Regions from separate parts of the Vibrio cortegadensis genome, predicted to be linked through region 3. Evidence: riboswitches for the same ligand, from Rfam matches in the RefSeq annotation. Region 3 holds a riboswitch; each other region holds the start of a gene.

Region 1 (5,299 bases), on a different replicon from region 3:
GTCGCTGCTGGTTTTGCATCAATTTTTGGAACTCCGTTTACAGGAGCGATTTTTGCTCTAGAAGTTCTATTTATTGGGCGAATTAAATTCAATGCGATAATACCAGCGTTACTAGCGGCAATATTAGCGAATGTTGTGGCATCCGCTTGGGGAGCTCACCATACTCATTACTTGATTAGCTTTGATCAAGTGAGCACACTCTTTGGTCATAATATCGATATTGATATCGTGCTTATGGGCAAAGTTATCATTGCATCTGTTGGGTTTGGATTGGCAGGATACTTATTTGGAGAGTTGACTCACGGGTTGAAAGATTTGTTCAATGCGGTGTTAAAGAACCCTTACCTTATCGTTGTTGTCGGTGGGGTCATTGTCATTATTCTAGCGCAGTTGTTGGGGAACTATGACTATATTGGTATTGGTGTCTATCCTAGTCGCGAAGGTGGTGTCAGTATTACCTCTGCTTTCTCAGCAGGAGGGGCTGAGTGGTATAGCTGGATAGTTAAATTATTACTTACAGCAATCACACTCGCTGCGGGTTATAAAGGTGGGGAAGTTACTCCGCTGTTCTTTGTTGGAGCTACATTAGGTAACTTTCTTGCGTGGGTCATGGGAGCGCCTGTGGACCTGTTCGCTGCTTTGGGCTTCTTAGCTGTTTTTGCGGCTGCGACGAATACTCCTTTAGCCTGCACAATTATGGGTGTTGAGCTGTTTGGTGGTGAGTATCTGCCTTATTTTGCCCTTGCATGCTATACAGCATATTATTTTAGTGGCCATACTGGTATCTATTCATCACAGCGTGTCGCCGTTTCAAAGACATTAAAACACGGTAGAGATCATGATGGGTCGAATAAAATTGGTTCATATCGTGAGCATAAATCGTCTCACTTAAAACGTCTGAGTAAGACGTTAGCGAATCGAAAAAAATAGTTTCACGTGGAACACATCACATTTTCTAGTGACACTAGCTGTTGTGGTGTGTTCTTCATTTCAATTAGCCCATGGATTCCCTATACTCCGACTGCTCAATATTTAATTAAAGATATTGAATGGAACTTGTCGGAGTGCTTAGTACTTACACATAAAGTACGAGCTGAGACCGCAATGCGGGATCCGTGGAACCTGATTAGGTTAATACCTACGAAGGGAACAAGAGAAAACCTAACCTTAGGTTGAGAGTTGTATTGCATACTTCTTATATTTCTAAATATATTGATAATCTGCAATATGAGCCTTGAAACTATGGCCTCTTGCTACACAATCCGACAAGCAATTATCCCAGTTATTACGAGGAATTTGCTATGTCGTCAAGTCGAAAAACATCGCGTCTTAATGCGAAATCAAACATTGCTTCACTATCTGTTCAGCCATATCCCAACTCAAAAAAAACATACATCAACGGATCGCGTCCAGACATCCGTGTACCTATGCGAGAAATATCTCTTGCGGACAGCCTCATTGGAGGTTCGAAGGAGTCTCCGCTGTATGCATCGAACGAGCCTATACAAGTTTATGACACGTCAGGTTCATACACTGACTCAAGCCATAATGTGAATGTCTATTCTGGTCTACCTAAGGTAAGAGATGCGTGGATAGAAGAGCGTGCTGATACTGAGCTCTTAGAAGGTGTTAGTTCAGTCTACTCGAAAGGGCGACTAGAAGATGAAACACTGAATGATCTGAGATATGGGAACTTGCCAAGTATACGCCGTGCCGCAGCAAACCAGTGTGTGACACAATTGCATTACGCACGTAAAGGCATTATCACCCCAGAGATGGAATTCATTGCGATTCGAGAAAACATGGGCCGACAGAAATTCTCTGATGGCCAGTTAAATCACCAACATGCAGGGCACAGCTTTGGTGCTAACTTACCCAAAGAAATCACACCTGAATTTGTGCGTAAAGAGGTTGCTGAAGGTCGAGCGATTATTCCTTCAAATATCAACCACCCAGAATCCGAGCCAATGATCATTGGTCGAAACTTTCTTGTTAAGGTAAACGCCAATATAGGTAACTCATCAGTGAGTTCATCGATAGAAGAAGAAGTTGAAAAACTGATTTGGGCAACTCGATGGGGGGCTGATACTGTCATGGATCTCTCCACTGGTCGAAACATTCATGAGACACGTGAATGGATACTAAGAAACAGCCCTGTACCTATTGGCACCGTTCCAATGTACCAAGCGCTAGAAAAAGTGAATGGCATTGCTGAAAACCTTAATTGGGAGGTGATGCGGGATACATTAATTGAGCAAGCTGAGCAGGGCGTTGATTACTTCACCATCCATGCGGGTTTGCTTCTTCGTTATGTGCCTATGACCGCTAAACGTGTTACAGGCATTGTTTCGCGCGGTGGTTCAATCATCGCTAAGTGGTGTTTAGCGCATCATCAGGAGAGTTTCCTCTATACTCATTTTCGTGAAATTTGCGAGATTTGCGCCAAGTACGATGTTGCTCTTTCTCTCGGAGATGGTTTACGACCGGGTTCTATCGCTGATGCAAATGATGAAGCACAGTTCTCTGAATTAAAAACATTAGGTGAGTTAACTAAAGTTGCATGGGAATACGATGTACAAGTAATTATTGAAGGCCCCGGACACATTCCAATGCACATGATTAAAGAGAATATGGACGTGCAATTGGAGCACTGTCATGAAGCGCCATTTTATACATTGGGGCCACTGACTACTGACATTGCACCAGGTTATGATCACATCACTTCAGGTATTGGTGCTGCAATGATAGGTTGGTATGGCTGTGCGATGCTCTGTTATGTCACCCCGAAGGAACACCTTGGTCTACCAAATAAAGAAGATGTCAAAACAGGGATGATTACTTACAAGCTTGCCGCACATGCTGCCGATCTTGCTAAGGGGCATCCTGGGGCTCAAATTCGTGATAACGCGTTATCGAAAGCTCGATTCGAATTTCGCTGGGAAGATCAGTTTAACCTAGCACTCGATCCCGAAACCGCACGAGCATTTCATGACGAAACCTTACCCCAAGAGTCGGGAAAAGTAGCGCATTTCTGTTCAATGTGCGGCCCTAAATTTTGCTCGATGAAGATATCTCAAGAAGTCCGAGAATATGCGAAAGACACCAAGCAGGTAGCGGCAGATCAAGCAATTGACATCAAGATGCTGAATGATCCTTTAGAAGGCATGCGTCAAAAATCACACGAGTTTCTATCTTCAGGTTCTGAGTTGTATCACCCTATATCTTCAGCTCAACCTAAACCAAGTATGAACGTGATTGTGGAGGAGGAGTAAGCATGAAATTGCAAATTCCTGCTCAGCACGTTGAGTTAACAGGGAAGGTGCAGCGATGTTTGCTGATAGCTGAACAGCATGGGTTTAGCATTGGGGATATCGAGTTGGGTGTTAGCCAAACTCGTGCCTTCCGACTTTTATCCGATGATACGAATGTTGAATTTGCTTTAGCGAGTGCTTTGAAGGCTGAAGAAAGAGCAACTCATATACTCAAATTTGTGTTGGATTACGACTCGCAACCATCGTTGTTTGACGCAACGAATCTTCTCGCCGAAAAGCCATCTGTCATATTTATTGGTAGTTTTCACGAAAATCATGCTGTTGATATTTGGCGATGTGGCGATGAAACTCGCAGTCAAATCACTTCTGATAAACAAAAAGACTTGCGTGATGAAAGCCAAGGAACTCATTCTACTTTGGAAAGTCACCTCGCTTGGTTGATTACATCGTTATGTTTAGGCTTTCCAATTGAAGACGCGCTTGTTCTGGCGAGAGCGAGTATCTCCGTAAAAACAGATTCAGATGTTTATGATGTTTCACGTGAAACATGGCCAGTCGATTTTAGTAGCTTTCCTGTACCTGCTTTGATGCCGAGTAAGCTCAATGCTGAACTGAAACCATCACAAGCTGATACATTGCACCAGTCTCAATCTATCTCACCTATAGTTTTTAAGGCATTGAGTAAAGATAGTTTAGGTTTGTACCCGGTCGTGAGTAATGCCGAATGGATTGAAAAGTTACTATTACTTGGTATTAAAACCATTCAACTCAGAGTTAAAGACCCATCAACGGCCGATTTAGAAGAGCAGATCGTTCAAGCTATTCGACTCGGAGAAAAATATCAGGCTCAGGTATTCATCAATGACTATTGGGAGCTGGCTATCAAGCATGGCGCTTTTGGTGTGCACTTAGGACAAGAGGACATCGAAACTGCCGACTTACAGAAGATTGCCACAAGCGGAATGTGTTTAGGCGTTTCCACGCACGGGTATCATGAACTGCTCCGAATTAGCCAACTGTCACCAAGTTACATTGCGCTAGGGCATATTTTCCCAACCACGACGAAACAAATGCCATCTAAACCTCAAGGCCTTACGAGGTTGAAACTGTATCAAGGTTTGATTAATCAGATGAATGACAACTCTCAGAAGTCCGGTATACCGACAGTAGCGATTGGTGGTATTGATTTATCGACCGCAAACATGGTCTGGTCGTGTGGGGTTTCAAGCCTAGCGGTGGTTCGAGCGATAACCCTATCAACGAATCCAAAGGAAACCATTGCAGACTTCAACAATATTATGAATGCGAACCATGAGCGTACAGAGGAGGTTTTATGCTAAGTCCTTCTCTTACTGACCAACAATTTTTACGCTATCAGCGACAGATATCACTGTCTGAGATACAAGAAATAGGGCAATCAAAATTAAATAAAGCGTCAGTACTTATTGTGGGATGTGGTGGCTTGGGTTCTGCTTCAGCCCTTTATCTCTCAGCTTCTGGGGTAGGACAACTCGTCATCGCAGATAGTGATGCGGTCGAGAGTTCTAATTTACAACGACAGGTCATCTATCAAGAGAAGGATATTGGCAGTCAGAAAGTCATCGCGATGAAGCGCCAACTATCGGCATTGAACTCTGATACTAATGTTCGGAGTGTGGATGCTCTTCTTAATGGTCAGCAATTGGATATAGAAGTGATGATGGCGGATATCGTCGTCGATTGCAGTGATAATATAGAAACTAGACAGGCAATAAACCTGGCTTGTTATCAGCATAAAACGCCACTGGTATCAGGTTCTGCGATTGGTTGGAAAGGGCAGTTAACAACATTTAGCTATCAAAAAGGTACCCCTTGCTATCACTGCTTGTTTCCCTATCAGAACCTCCCTCAAGCCAGTCGCTGCAATGAACTGGGGATTATGGGGCCAGTGGTTGGCGTCATAGGCAACCTTCAAGCACTGCAAGTCATCAAGTTGCTTACTCAGCCTTGCCGAATCAATTCCGGAGAAATACACCTGTTTGATGGAC
Region 2 (5,299 bases), on a different replicon from region 3:
ACAAAGAAAGGCACACGTTCATGCAGTTCTGTTGGTTTTAGGTCCATGATGCGATTAACGCCATCAGATGCTAGACCGCCAGCTTGCTCCATGATGAAAGCGATTGGGTTGCACTCATACAGCAAACGTAGCTTACCTTTCGGATGGCTTTGTGTGCTTGGGTACATGTAAATTCCGCCCTTAAGCAGGTTGCGGTGAAAGTCTGCGACTAATGAACCAATGTAGCGAGAGGTGTATGGGCGACCATCTTCTGGCACATCTTCTTGGCAAAACTTAATATATTTTTTAACGCCTGTTGGGAAGCGAATATAGTTGCCTTCATTGATCGAATAGATCTTACCATTATCTGGGATCATCATGTTTTCATGAGATAGACAGAAAGTGCCTAGCGATGGATCGTAAGTGAAACCATTTACGCCTTTACCTGTGGTGTAAACCAACATGGTTGATGAACCGTAAATGACGTAACCTGCAGCCACTTGTTTGTTGCCTGGCTGTAAGAAATCTTCTTGAGTCGGTGGTGTTCCGATTGGAGATACTCGGCGATAAATCGAGAAAATAGTTCCAACAGATACGTTCACATCAATATTTGAAGAGCCGTCTAGCGGATCCATCAATACGACGTATTTAGCGTTTTTGTTTAGTTCTTTATTAAAAGCAACCGCTTCATCTTCTTCTTCACTGGCGACACCACAAACTTGATCGCGGGCTTCTAGCGCCGCTTTAAATTTATCGTTCGCGTAAAGATCGAGTTTTTGTTGCTCTTCACCTTGGACGTTTTCAGTGCCGACAGCACCAGTAATACTATCAACTAATCCTGCTTTATTAATTTCGCGGTTTACAATTTTAGCAGCAAGACGAATTGAAGATAAAAGAGACGAAAGATCACCGCTTGCGTGGGGGAAGTCAGCTTGCTTTGCAACAATAAACTCACCAAGGGTGCGTAAATCAGACATGTTATTTCCTTAACGTTCTCTGAATCATGTGGGGGATTTTTTTCGATGCGTAAGCGATTGCCTCTTGATGGACTTTACGACCTAAGCATCTAACAAATAGTGTAAATGTTGGATCTTATTAATGGTAATGAAGTAACCGACACAGATCTCACTTCAAATGTCGAGCTCAGAAGTTTTGCAAACAATCTCGCTTTTCCCCGTCTATTCATGGTAAGAAATGAGTTAGTTTCGTTTTGTCTATTTTTGGAAGAGAATTATGCATATTCATATCTTGGGTATTTGCGGTACCTTCATGGGTGGCGCTGCCATTTTAGCCCGTCAATTAGGCCACAAGGTCACTGGTTGCGATGCCAATGTTTATCCTCCAATGAGCACTTTGCTCGAATCTCAAGGTGTGGAAATAATCGAAGGGTTTGACCCTGCTCAATTGGAGCCCCGTCCAGATTTAGTGGTGATCGGTAATGCGATGAGCCGTGGTAATCCTTGTGTCGAATATGTATTAGACAACAACTTAAGGTACACCTCTGGGCCTCAATGGTTACAAGAGTTCTTATTGCATGATCGTTGGGTATTGGCTGTCTCTGGTACGCACGGAAAAACGACCACGTCGAGCATGTTGGCGTGGATCTTAGAAGATTGTGGTTACGCTCCGGGTTTTTTAGTCGGTGGTGTATTAGGTAACTTTGATCAATCAGCTCGCTTAGGCGAAAGCATGTTTTTTGTGGTTGAAGCGGATGAGTACGACAGTGCCTTTTTTGATAAGCGCTCTAAGTTTGTCCACTACCACCCAAGAACCTTAGTGATGAATAACTTAGAGTTTGATCATGCGGATATTTTTGATGATCTAGAGGCGATCAAGCGTCAATTCCACCACTTAGTGAGAACCGTTCCGAGCAATGGGCGTATTTTCTCACCAAAACAAGATGCTGCGATTCATGACGTACTTGATCGTGGTTGCTGGAGCGAACAAGAGAGCAGTGGCCTAGGCGGAGAGTGGCAAGCCGAGAAAATCGTTAACGACGGATCGGAATTTAATGTGCTTTTCCAAGGTGGGTTAGCCGGCCGTGTTAAGTGGGATCTTGTTGGCGATCATAATGTCGATAATGCCCTAATGGCGATTGCCGCGGCGAGACATGTCGGCGTTACCCCTGATCTTGCGTGCGAATCTTTGGCCAAGTTTATCAATACTAAACGCCGTTTAGAGCTAAAAGGGGAGATCAATGGAGTCACCGTATATGACGATTTTGCACACCACCCAACCGCGATTGAACTGACGTTGGGCGGCCTGCGTAACAAAGTGGGTGACAGTAAAATTATTGCGGTATTAGAGCCACGTTCAGCAACCATGAAGCGAGGCGTACACAAAGAAACACTCGCCGCCTCGTTAGCAAAAGCGGATTCCGTTTATCTATATCAACCGGATAATATCGCGTGGTCGGTTCAAGATGTGGCTGAGCAGTGCATTCAACCTGCTTTTACCAGCGCTGAGATGTCGGAGTTTGTGGCTAAAATTGCCGCTGAAGCTAAGCCGGGCGATCAAATTCTAGTGATGAGTAATGGTGGCTTTGAAGGGATACACGACAAGTTGATTGCTGCATTGTCTGTTTAATTCGTCTGCTCCTATTTGTTAAGCAGCATTTGTTAAGTAGCTATGATTGGTAGAGTAGGAATGACACTCTTATTGATGAAATAGCCGTAGGCGAGTATTCTTCGCCATCATTAAATTTACTCATGGATTCGCTTTTGGCTGATCCATATGAGTTTAGTATGGGATAGTTATGGCACCTTGTGACTCGAAAACCATCACCCTTGCATTCACTGGCGCGTCTGGTGCGCCTTACGGATTAAGATTGCTAGAGTGTTTACTTGCGGCGGATTATCACGTCTATTTATTGATCTCTTCGGCTGCGCGAGTGGTTATGGCGACAGAGCACGATCTCAAGCTTCCTAGTGGACCTGATGCTGCAAAAACAGCGCTAGTAAAGCATTTGAATTGCGATGCGGAAAAGCTAACCGTATGTGGCAAAGATGACTGGTTCTCTCCAGTTGCATCGGGTTCTGCGGCACCTAAAAAAATGGTGGTATGCCCTTGTTCAGCAGGAAGCGTGGCCGCGATTGCACATGGAATGTCTGATAATCTGATAGAAAGAGCAGCAGATGTGGTGATGAAAGAGCGTGGGCAACTGTTGTTGGTGGTGCGTGAAACCCCATTTTCAACTCTGCATTTAGAAAATATGCATAAGCTTTCGACCATGGGTGTCACTATCATGCCTGCGGCTCCAGGTTTTTATCATCAACCTAAAACCATTGAAGATCTCATCGATTTCATGGTGGCACGAGTGCTTGATCATCTTGGTATTGAACAAGGTTTAGTGCCTCGTTGGGGTTATGATCAGCGAGTTGTGAAGCCTGAATCTTGATCCTTATGGCTTATTGATCTAATTACCATTACAATTCGACTTACTCATCGGGGGGCCAGTCATTCATTTTGTGGATGATCAGCTGAGATCAAGCATCTGCTTGGGACCCGTAAACCTGAACCGGATAATGCCGGCGTAGGAATTGAGTTTGGAGCAACCTTTTCGTATTCCTCCCTCAAGTCCTGTGTCGTACCTACTACAAGGAAAGCGAACAGTGAAAACCACTCTAACCGCAGTAGCACTTGCTACCATCACCTCTTTTTCGGCGTCTGCCGCTGATAACACACTGACTATTTATACTTATGACTCTTTTGCATCAGAGTGGGGCCCGGGTCCGGCTGTTGAGAAAGCATTTGAATCTAAATGTGGTTGTGATGTGAATTTTGTCGCCCTTGATGATGGTGTGTCGATCTTAAATCGTCTGCGTCTTGAAGGCTCAAATACCAAAGCGGATATCGTATTGGGTTTGGACAACAACTTAATGGTAGAAGCGAAGAAAACCGGTTTATTGACCGAGCATCACGTTGATACCTCTTCTGTTGCTTTGCCAAAAGGTTGGACAGATACGACGTTTGTTCCTTATGACTTCGGTTACTTTGCCTTTGTATACAACACTGAGAAATTGGCCAATCCACCGAAAAGCTTGAAAGAGCTGGTGGAAGAACGTGATGACTTGAAAGTGATTTATCAAGACCCACGAACTTCAACTCCGGGCCAAGGTTTGATGCTGTGGATGAAGTCTGTTTATGGCGACAATGCGAGTGATGCATGGAAAAAATTGGCTAAGAAAACGGTCACAGTAACGAAAGGTTGGTCTGAAGCTTACTCGATGTTCTTAGAGGGCGAGTCTGATTTAGTGCTCTCTTATACGACCTCTCCGGCTTACCATATTATTGCTGAAAATGAGACGAAGTATGCGACAGCGGATTTTGCAGAAGGGCATTACACTCAAGTTGAAGTCGCGGCAAAAGTGAAGGGCTCGAACAATGAAAAGCTGGCGAATGAGTTCATGAATTTCATTTTAAGTGATGACTTCCAATCGGTCATGCCTACCGGGAACTGGATGTACCCAGTTACAAATGTCGCCTTGCCAAAAGGGTTTGAAACACTCTCTTTACCAAAGCAAGCATTAAGCTTCAGTGCAGAAGAGGTGGCTGAAATGCGTAAGCCTTGGATCCGTGAATGGCAACATGCGCTCACTTTTTAATACTAATTAGTCAATAGAATTAATGAATTCAGTTCCTAAAGTTGGATTATGGGTCGCGATAGTTATCGCGACCTTTGTTCTTTGTGCTCTGGCTGCACTTTTTCAGTATGCGCCTTCGCTAGAGCTTTCTAGTGTTTGGTCTGATCCCTATTATCGTCATGTGACCAAATTTAGCTTTTATCAAGCCGGGCTCTCAACGTTACTGAGTGTCGGTTTTGCTATTCCTGTGGCGCACGCTCTGTTTCGTCGCCAGTTTTTTGGTCGTTCATTATTACTCAAATTATTCGCGTCAACATTGGTGTTACCAGTGCTAGTGGGGGTATTTGGCTTATTGGCGATTTATGGAAATAGTGGTTTGCTTGCCAGCTTATTTGCGTGGTTTGAACATCAATTACCGTTTTCTATTTACGGCCTAAATGGCATTTTACTGGCGCATGTTTTTTTTAACCTGCCTTATGCTAGCCGTTTATTATTACAATCTTTAGATGCGGTTCCAGCCGAGCAACACAAGCTATGTGCTCACCTTGGAATGAGTCATTGGGATAAATTTAAGTGGGTTGAATGGCCTAGATTACGACAGCAACTTCCTCATGTGTGTGGCTTAGTGTTCATGCTCTGTTTTACTAGCTTTGCAACGGTGATGGCTCTAGGCGGCGGCCCCAAATCCACCACTATCGAACTGGCTATCTACCAAGCGATTAAGTTTGATTTTGATT
Region 3 (5,299 bases):
ATCTAAGGGCATATCAATTTGTTTTAACGTTGCCGCAATCGTCGGGATCTGTTGTTCAAAAAAATCTGATTTTTGTCTCTCTTTTAAAGTCTTTAATGCCCCCAAAGCGACAAACATCCCTTGCCCACGTCTTTTTTCGACCAACCCTTCATCGACAAGGAGTTGATAGCCTTTCATTACGGTTAAGTGATTGATCTTTAAATCGGCCGCCACGGTTCTTACTGATGGAAGCGGTTGTTCCTCTAACCAAATACCTTGCAGAATTTGCTCAGTAATCCTTTCACTTAACTGACGAAAGATTGGCTGATTATCATGCCAGTCCGTCATTTCTTACCTCTGCGTAATCGCGTGATTAACTTGGTTGGTGTTATATGTAAGTATAACACTATACCTGTAACGCTTAATTGCAAGCTATTTTTTGAAGAAAGATAGTTAGTGAGTCAACGCTGTGGTGTAGGGGAGATGATAACTTGATCAGTTTTTAGAGTAGTAAGAAGCAGAACCCTAAAGCTTGAGGCTTCTGCTTTTATTGTCTGGAATATTGCGATTCAGTGGTTAGTAGTTAGCCGAAGGTTGTTGGTCGCGGCTGAGCCCATAGATGGCGTGATCAACAATGCGACCATTGAGGTTTTCATTGCGGCTGATGATTCCTTCTAACTTAAAGCCAAGACGTTCGCACAGAGCTCGGCTCGGTTTGTTTCCTTCGGCAGCAGAAATCTCGATTTTTTGCATATCAAGCTCATCGAAAGCGATACTAATTAGCTTTTTGACCACTCGACTCATGATTCCCTTGCCTTGCTCATCTTGAGACAACCAGTAACCAATGGTCACTTTTTGTAAGTCATGGTCAATACTATTAAAGCTGGTGTTTCCGACTAACCGATCCTGATACCAAACCGCGCAAGTCATGGACTTTCCTTCAGCGTAATCGTGGAGAGAGCGTTGAATGAAAATACGAAAGTCTTGTTCACTCTGGCAGTGAGGAGGCCAAGCGAGCCACTGAGATAAATACTCTTTCTGGCTGCAAGCAATATCAGAATAGTGTGAAGCGAAGGATTCTTGTACGAGTGCTAATTCTAATTCATCATCAATTTTTAGGCTAAACATGGCTTCCCTTAACTATTCATTATTGAATAATTCAAGCTAACAGGAAGCCAGTTATTTTTCTACTATCTTGATAAAATTTAAATTAAACAGACAGTTGATGGCATTTTACTGAGTGCTAACTTTACTTCTTATTGATGAAATCTTTAAAGCGGGCTTGGGTGTCAGCATCAGCTTTGCTGTACCAAAAATGCAGCATTTCTTCAGCAGTACTGTCAATTTGTGGTTGCTCCGCTTGTGTTACAACGACTGGTTTTGTCGCGGTTTCTGTCTTTGCTTTTGGAAGCGTCACGACAGTGGTGACAACACCGATAGAAGCAATGCCTCCGGCACGGTTATAATCCTCTGATTCACGAACATAGTTACGACCAAGTTGCATGCCGTCTTTTTTCAGCTTGTCGGTTTTAATTGAAATGGTTTCGCCTTTCTCGTCGATCAACGACCACTCCATGTTTCCGATTTCACGTTCTGCTTCACGTTCAGTTCGGTATTTTGGAAGGACAAAGTCTAATTTTGTATTCGCTTCATCAAAAGTGACGATATAAACATCGCTGCTCACACTATTGCGTTCATTCCCTTTGTCAAAATAGGGCTCAAAGCGGAAAACGATCTGGTTTTGTCCATCTTCTAAAGTTGCACTGGTCACCGAAGAGAAGAAACTTCCTGAGGTTTGTGGCTTTTCCATATTGACGGCTAAGAGAGTGACGTCAGAAGGAAGATTTAAGGTTACGTCGGCTAGTGCAAAATGGCTAGTGGCGATAAGAAGTGCAGCTGAGATAGGCTTAAGAATGTTCATATCCAATATTATTCCGTTTCAATAACTTATGATCGCTCTCAGCCTGCCTCGTAAAATGAGTGAATGCAATGATCAGGCTTGGAAATTGCCGCGAATAAGTGAAAAATTTACACAAGGCTGACCAAGAGAGCCTGACTAAGAATTAAACACCACCCGTAACACGCTGAAACTCGCAATGACCACCAATAAACCAATAGTGACGGGTTTGAACTTTGCTGCGCCATATTTATCAAATAGTTTCGTTCCAACGGCTCCGCCAAACATGCTGCTTGGTAATAGAGCAAGGGTAAGAATTACGGTATTCCAATCGACTAAGCCAGCGACACTCGCAGAGATAAAAGCAGTCGAATCAGCTAGCACAAAGAAAGCGATTAAACAGGCTCTTGCCACGATAGGTGAGAATGGACTGGCTAATGCGTGAGTGCCAATGGGTGGGCCAGACATGGAAGCCGCACCATTCATGATTCCGGCTAAACTGCCTAAAATGAGAGGAGCAACTCGACTCTTTTTCGAATACTGAAAACCGCGCTGGATCATGAAAGCAGAAGCAAAAATGAAACCGCTGATGATTAGGATGATGGTTTGCTGATCAACCGAAGTGAGCAGCAATAGCCCTACCGGAGTAAACACAAGGCAAGGAATAAAAACGTGTGCGACCCAAGACCAATCCACCGACCTTCTGACTTTCGGGAGCAGTTGAATATTACCTAGGCAGTCGATAAGCATAAATACCGGAACCAGTTTTATGACAGGCACAAACAGAGCACTCAAGGGCAGAGCGATAAGCGTGAAACCGAAGCCAGAGAAGCCGCGGACAATCGCCGCAAAGATAAAAACAAGGATTAAAGCAAAAAAAGTGGGACTGAGAATAAGATCCATAAGTGAGCTCTAAAATAGCCTCTATAACAGAGAGCAAATAGTGGTTGAGATGAAGCTGGATTGTGCGACGAGTTGCAATTATTCACAAGTTAAGTTGTTGTCAGTTTTACTTTTATATCGATACTCGTCGCTATAAACATTGCCCTTTTTAGAAAAATTGTTATTATCGCGGCTTACATAGTCGGGGGGCCATTAGGCTGAGATCGCAATTGCGAGACCCGTTGAACCTGATTCAGTTAACACTGGCGTAGGGAACTATAGTCTTGCTAATGATGAATCGATCCCAACATTCGTCTGTTTTTTAGCCAGAGAGTTCCTTGCATTAGTCTTGGAGCTTTTATGTCACATTCTCATATATCATCACATTCCTCTTCCCAAATATTACCTGATTCTACCACTCCGATTGTGTTGACTATTGCAGGCTCTGATAGCGGCGGTGGCGCGGGAATTCAAGCTGATATTAAAGCGATGTCGGCCACAGGCAGCTATTCCTGTTCGGTAATAACGGCCATTACTTCTCAAAATACACTCGGCGTTTCGGCCATTTTCCCCATTCCAATTGATCATATTGAAACTCAGTTAGATGCGGTTTTCACCGATTTAAATGTTGTCGCTGTTAAAGTCGGGATGCTGGCTGATTCTGAAATCATTAAAACCGTTGCCGCAAAGATTAAGCAGTATCGACCACAATTTGTCGTGGTTGACCCTGTAATGGTCGCGACCAGTGGAGACTTGCTGTTAGAGAACTCAGCGATCAGTACGCTAAAAGCAGAACTGCTTCCACTGGCTGATGTGATCACTCCAAACCTCCCAGAAGGTGCAGCTCTGATTGGTAGTTCTATTCCAACCAATGAAAATGCAATGAACTTGATGATTGCTGATCTGCGACAGTTGGGTGCGAACTCAGTACTGCTCAAAGGTGGTCATCTAGAGTGCGATGAGAATAGTAATGATTTGCTGATCTTTTCCGATCGCGTTGAGCGTTTGAGTGCAAAAAGAGTAGATACCCATAATACTCATGGCACGGGATGTACTTTATCATCGGCAATCGCTTCATATTTAGCACAAGGTAATGATCTATTCAGTGCGGTTAAGTTGGCTAAGCAATATATATCTTTAGCCATCGCTCATGCCGATGAGTTGGATATTGGCCAAGGACATGGTCCAGTTCACCACTTCTTTGATGGTCATAATGATGTCCGTTAATATGCAGGACGCGCCAGCTCAAGCATCGCTTAATCGCTCGGTTCTCAGTGTTGAACCTGGGGAGTGGTTAGACATTATATCGGGCTATTTACGTTACCAAGATACTGAACAGCCCATTATTTCAGGGCTAAACATGCGCATTCCTGCAACGTTATGGACGTGTATTTTAGGGCGCAGCGGTTGTGGGAAAAGTTCTTTACTTCGCTACCTTGCGGGGCTGTTAGAAGGTAAAGCTGAGTGGCGCGGTGAACTTAACCTCTGCGGTAACGATAAAGCCTCTCAAGCTATCGCAATTGATGGTCATATTGCGTATATGGCTCAGCAAGATCTGCTGATGCCTTGGCTGTCGGTATTAGATAATGTGCTGCTGAGTGATAAATTTGGATCTTCAGCCTTTGAACATCAGCAAGCTAAAGCTCTAGATCTACTGAACCGAGTGGGATTAGCAGGCAAGGCTCAACTTCTGCCTCAGCAGCTATCGGGTGGTATGCGCCAGAGAGTTGCTTTAGCTCGAACTTTAATGCAAGACAAACCGATTGTGTTAATGGATGAACCTTTCTCGGCGTTGGATGCCGTCACTCGTTATCGATTGCAAAATCTTGCATATGAGCTGCTCTCCGATAAAACAGTGGTATTGATCACTCATGATCCACAAGAAGCGATTCGATTAGCGCATCAGTTATACATTATTCAAGGTACTCCTGCTTTTGCGCAATCATTGAACATTGCCGATATTTTGTCTGTTCCTGACTCTGAAATGCCAAGAAAGTTTGATTCCAATTGTGCTCAGTTACAGCAGTGCATTATCGATCAGTTGGAGAGTGATTATGAATAGTTCGGCTCAACTAAGATTGGTATCCAGACGTCTTCTTGATAACCGTCACCTTCCTCATCAGCTGTTGCGAATGCTGTTTTCTGGGCTGGTTATCGTTGGGCTTTGGCAAGCGATAGTGGTGATTTTTGAGACCCCTCCTTTTATTCTGCCAGCCCCGTTAGATGTTTTTAATAGCTTAATTCAACGCTCTGACGTATTGGCTAAACATACCTTCGTTACAGCGCAAGAGATCATTTTAGGCCTACTTTTAGGGCTTTCTATGGGGTTGTTATTTGCGTTACAGATGTTGTTATTTAAACCAGTAAAACGTTGGTTACTCCCAATTCTCATTGCTAGCCAAGCCATTCCAGTATTCGCGATTGCTCCCGTTCTTATGCTGTGGCTTGGCTATGGCATTGCATCAAAAATCGTCATGGCGGCGTTGATCATTTTTTTCCCTGTGACGACATGCTGCTATGACGGATTACGTAACACTCCTG

The links. A riboswitch is a leader RNA that binds a small molecule or an ion and turns the genes downstream of it on or off. The one in region 3 is predicted to bind thiamine pyrophosphate.
Region 1: another riboswitch for thiamine pyrophosphate. It lies ahead of thiC (phosphomethylpyrimidine synthase ThiC); the one in region 3 lies ahead of thiD (bifunctional hydroxymethylpyrimidine kinase/phosphomethylpyrimidine kinase).
Region 2: another riboswitch for thiamine pyrophosphate. It lies ahead of thiB (thiamine ABC transporter substrate binding subunit); the one in region 3 lies ahead of thiD (bifunctional hydroxymethylpyrimidine kinase/phosphomethylpyrimidine kinase).

The regions. Positions count from the first base shown of each region.
Region 1 is NZ_AP025472.1:3,044,840-3,050,138, reverse strand. It holds gene OCV39_RS14195 (voltage-gated chloride channel family protein) at 1-930, shown strand, start outside; TPP riboswitch at 1,051-1,166, shown strand; gene thiC (phosphomethylpyrimidine synthase ThiC) at 1,302-3,272, shown strand; gene OCV39_RS14185 (thiamine phosphate synthase) at 3,275-4,612, shown strand; gene OCV39_RS14180 (HesA/MoeB/ThiF family protein) at 4,606-5,299, shown strand, end outside.
Region 2 is NZ_AP025472.1:350,115-355,413, forward strand. It holds gene fbp (class 1 fructose-bisphosphatase) at 1-956, opposite strand, end outside; gene mpl (UDP-N-acetylmuramate:L-alanyl-gamma-D-glutamyl-meso-diaminopimelate ligase) at 1,213-2,565, shown strand; gene OCV39_RS01650 (flavin prenyltransferase UbiX) at 2,735-3,376, shown strand; TPP riboswitch at 3,415-3,535, shown strand; gene thiB (thiamine ABC transporter substrate binding subunit) at 3,591-4,583, shown strand; gene thiP (thiamine/thiamine pyrophosphate ABC transporter permease ThiP) at 4,606-5,299, shown strand, end outside.
Region 3 is NZ_AP025473.1:677,363-682,661, forward strand. It holds gene OCV39_RS17325 (GntR family transcriptional regulator) at 1-327, opposite strand, end outside; gene OCV39_RS17330 (GNAT family N-acetyltransferase) at 556-1,107, opposite strand; gene OCV39_RS17335 (DUF2057 family protein) at 1,229-1,900, opposite strand; gene OCV39_RS17340 (sulfite exporter TauE/SafE family protein) at 2,036-2,779, opposite strand; TPP riboswitch at 2,952-3,050, shown strand; gene thiD (bifunctional hydroxymethylpyrimidine kinase/phosphomethylpyrimidine kinase) at 3,119-3,985, shown strand; gene OCV39_RS17350 (ABC transporter ATP-binding protein) at 3,972-4,820, shown strand; partial or broken gene OCV39_RS17355 (ABC transporter permease) at 4,900-5,299, shown strand, end outside.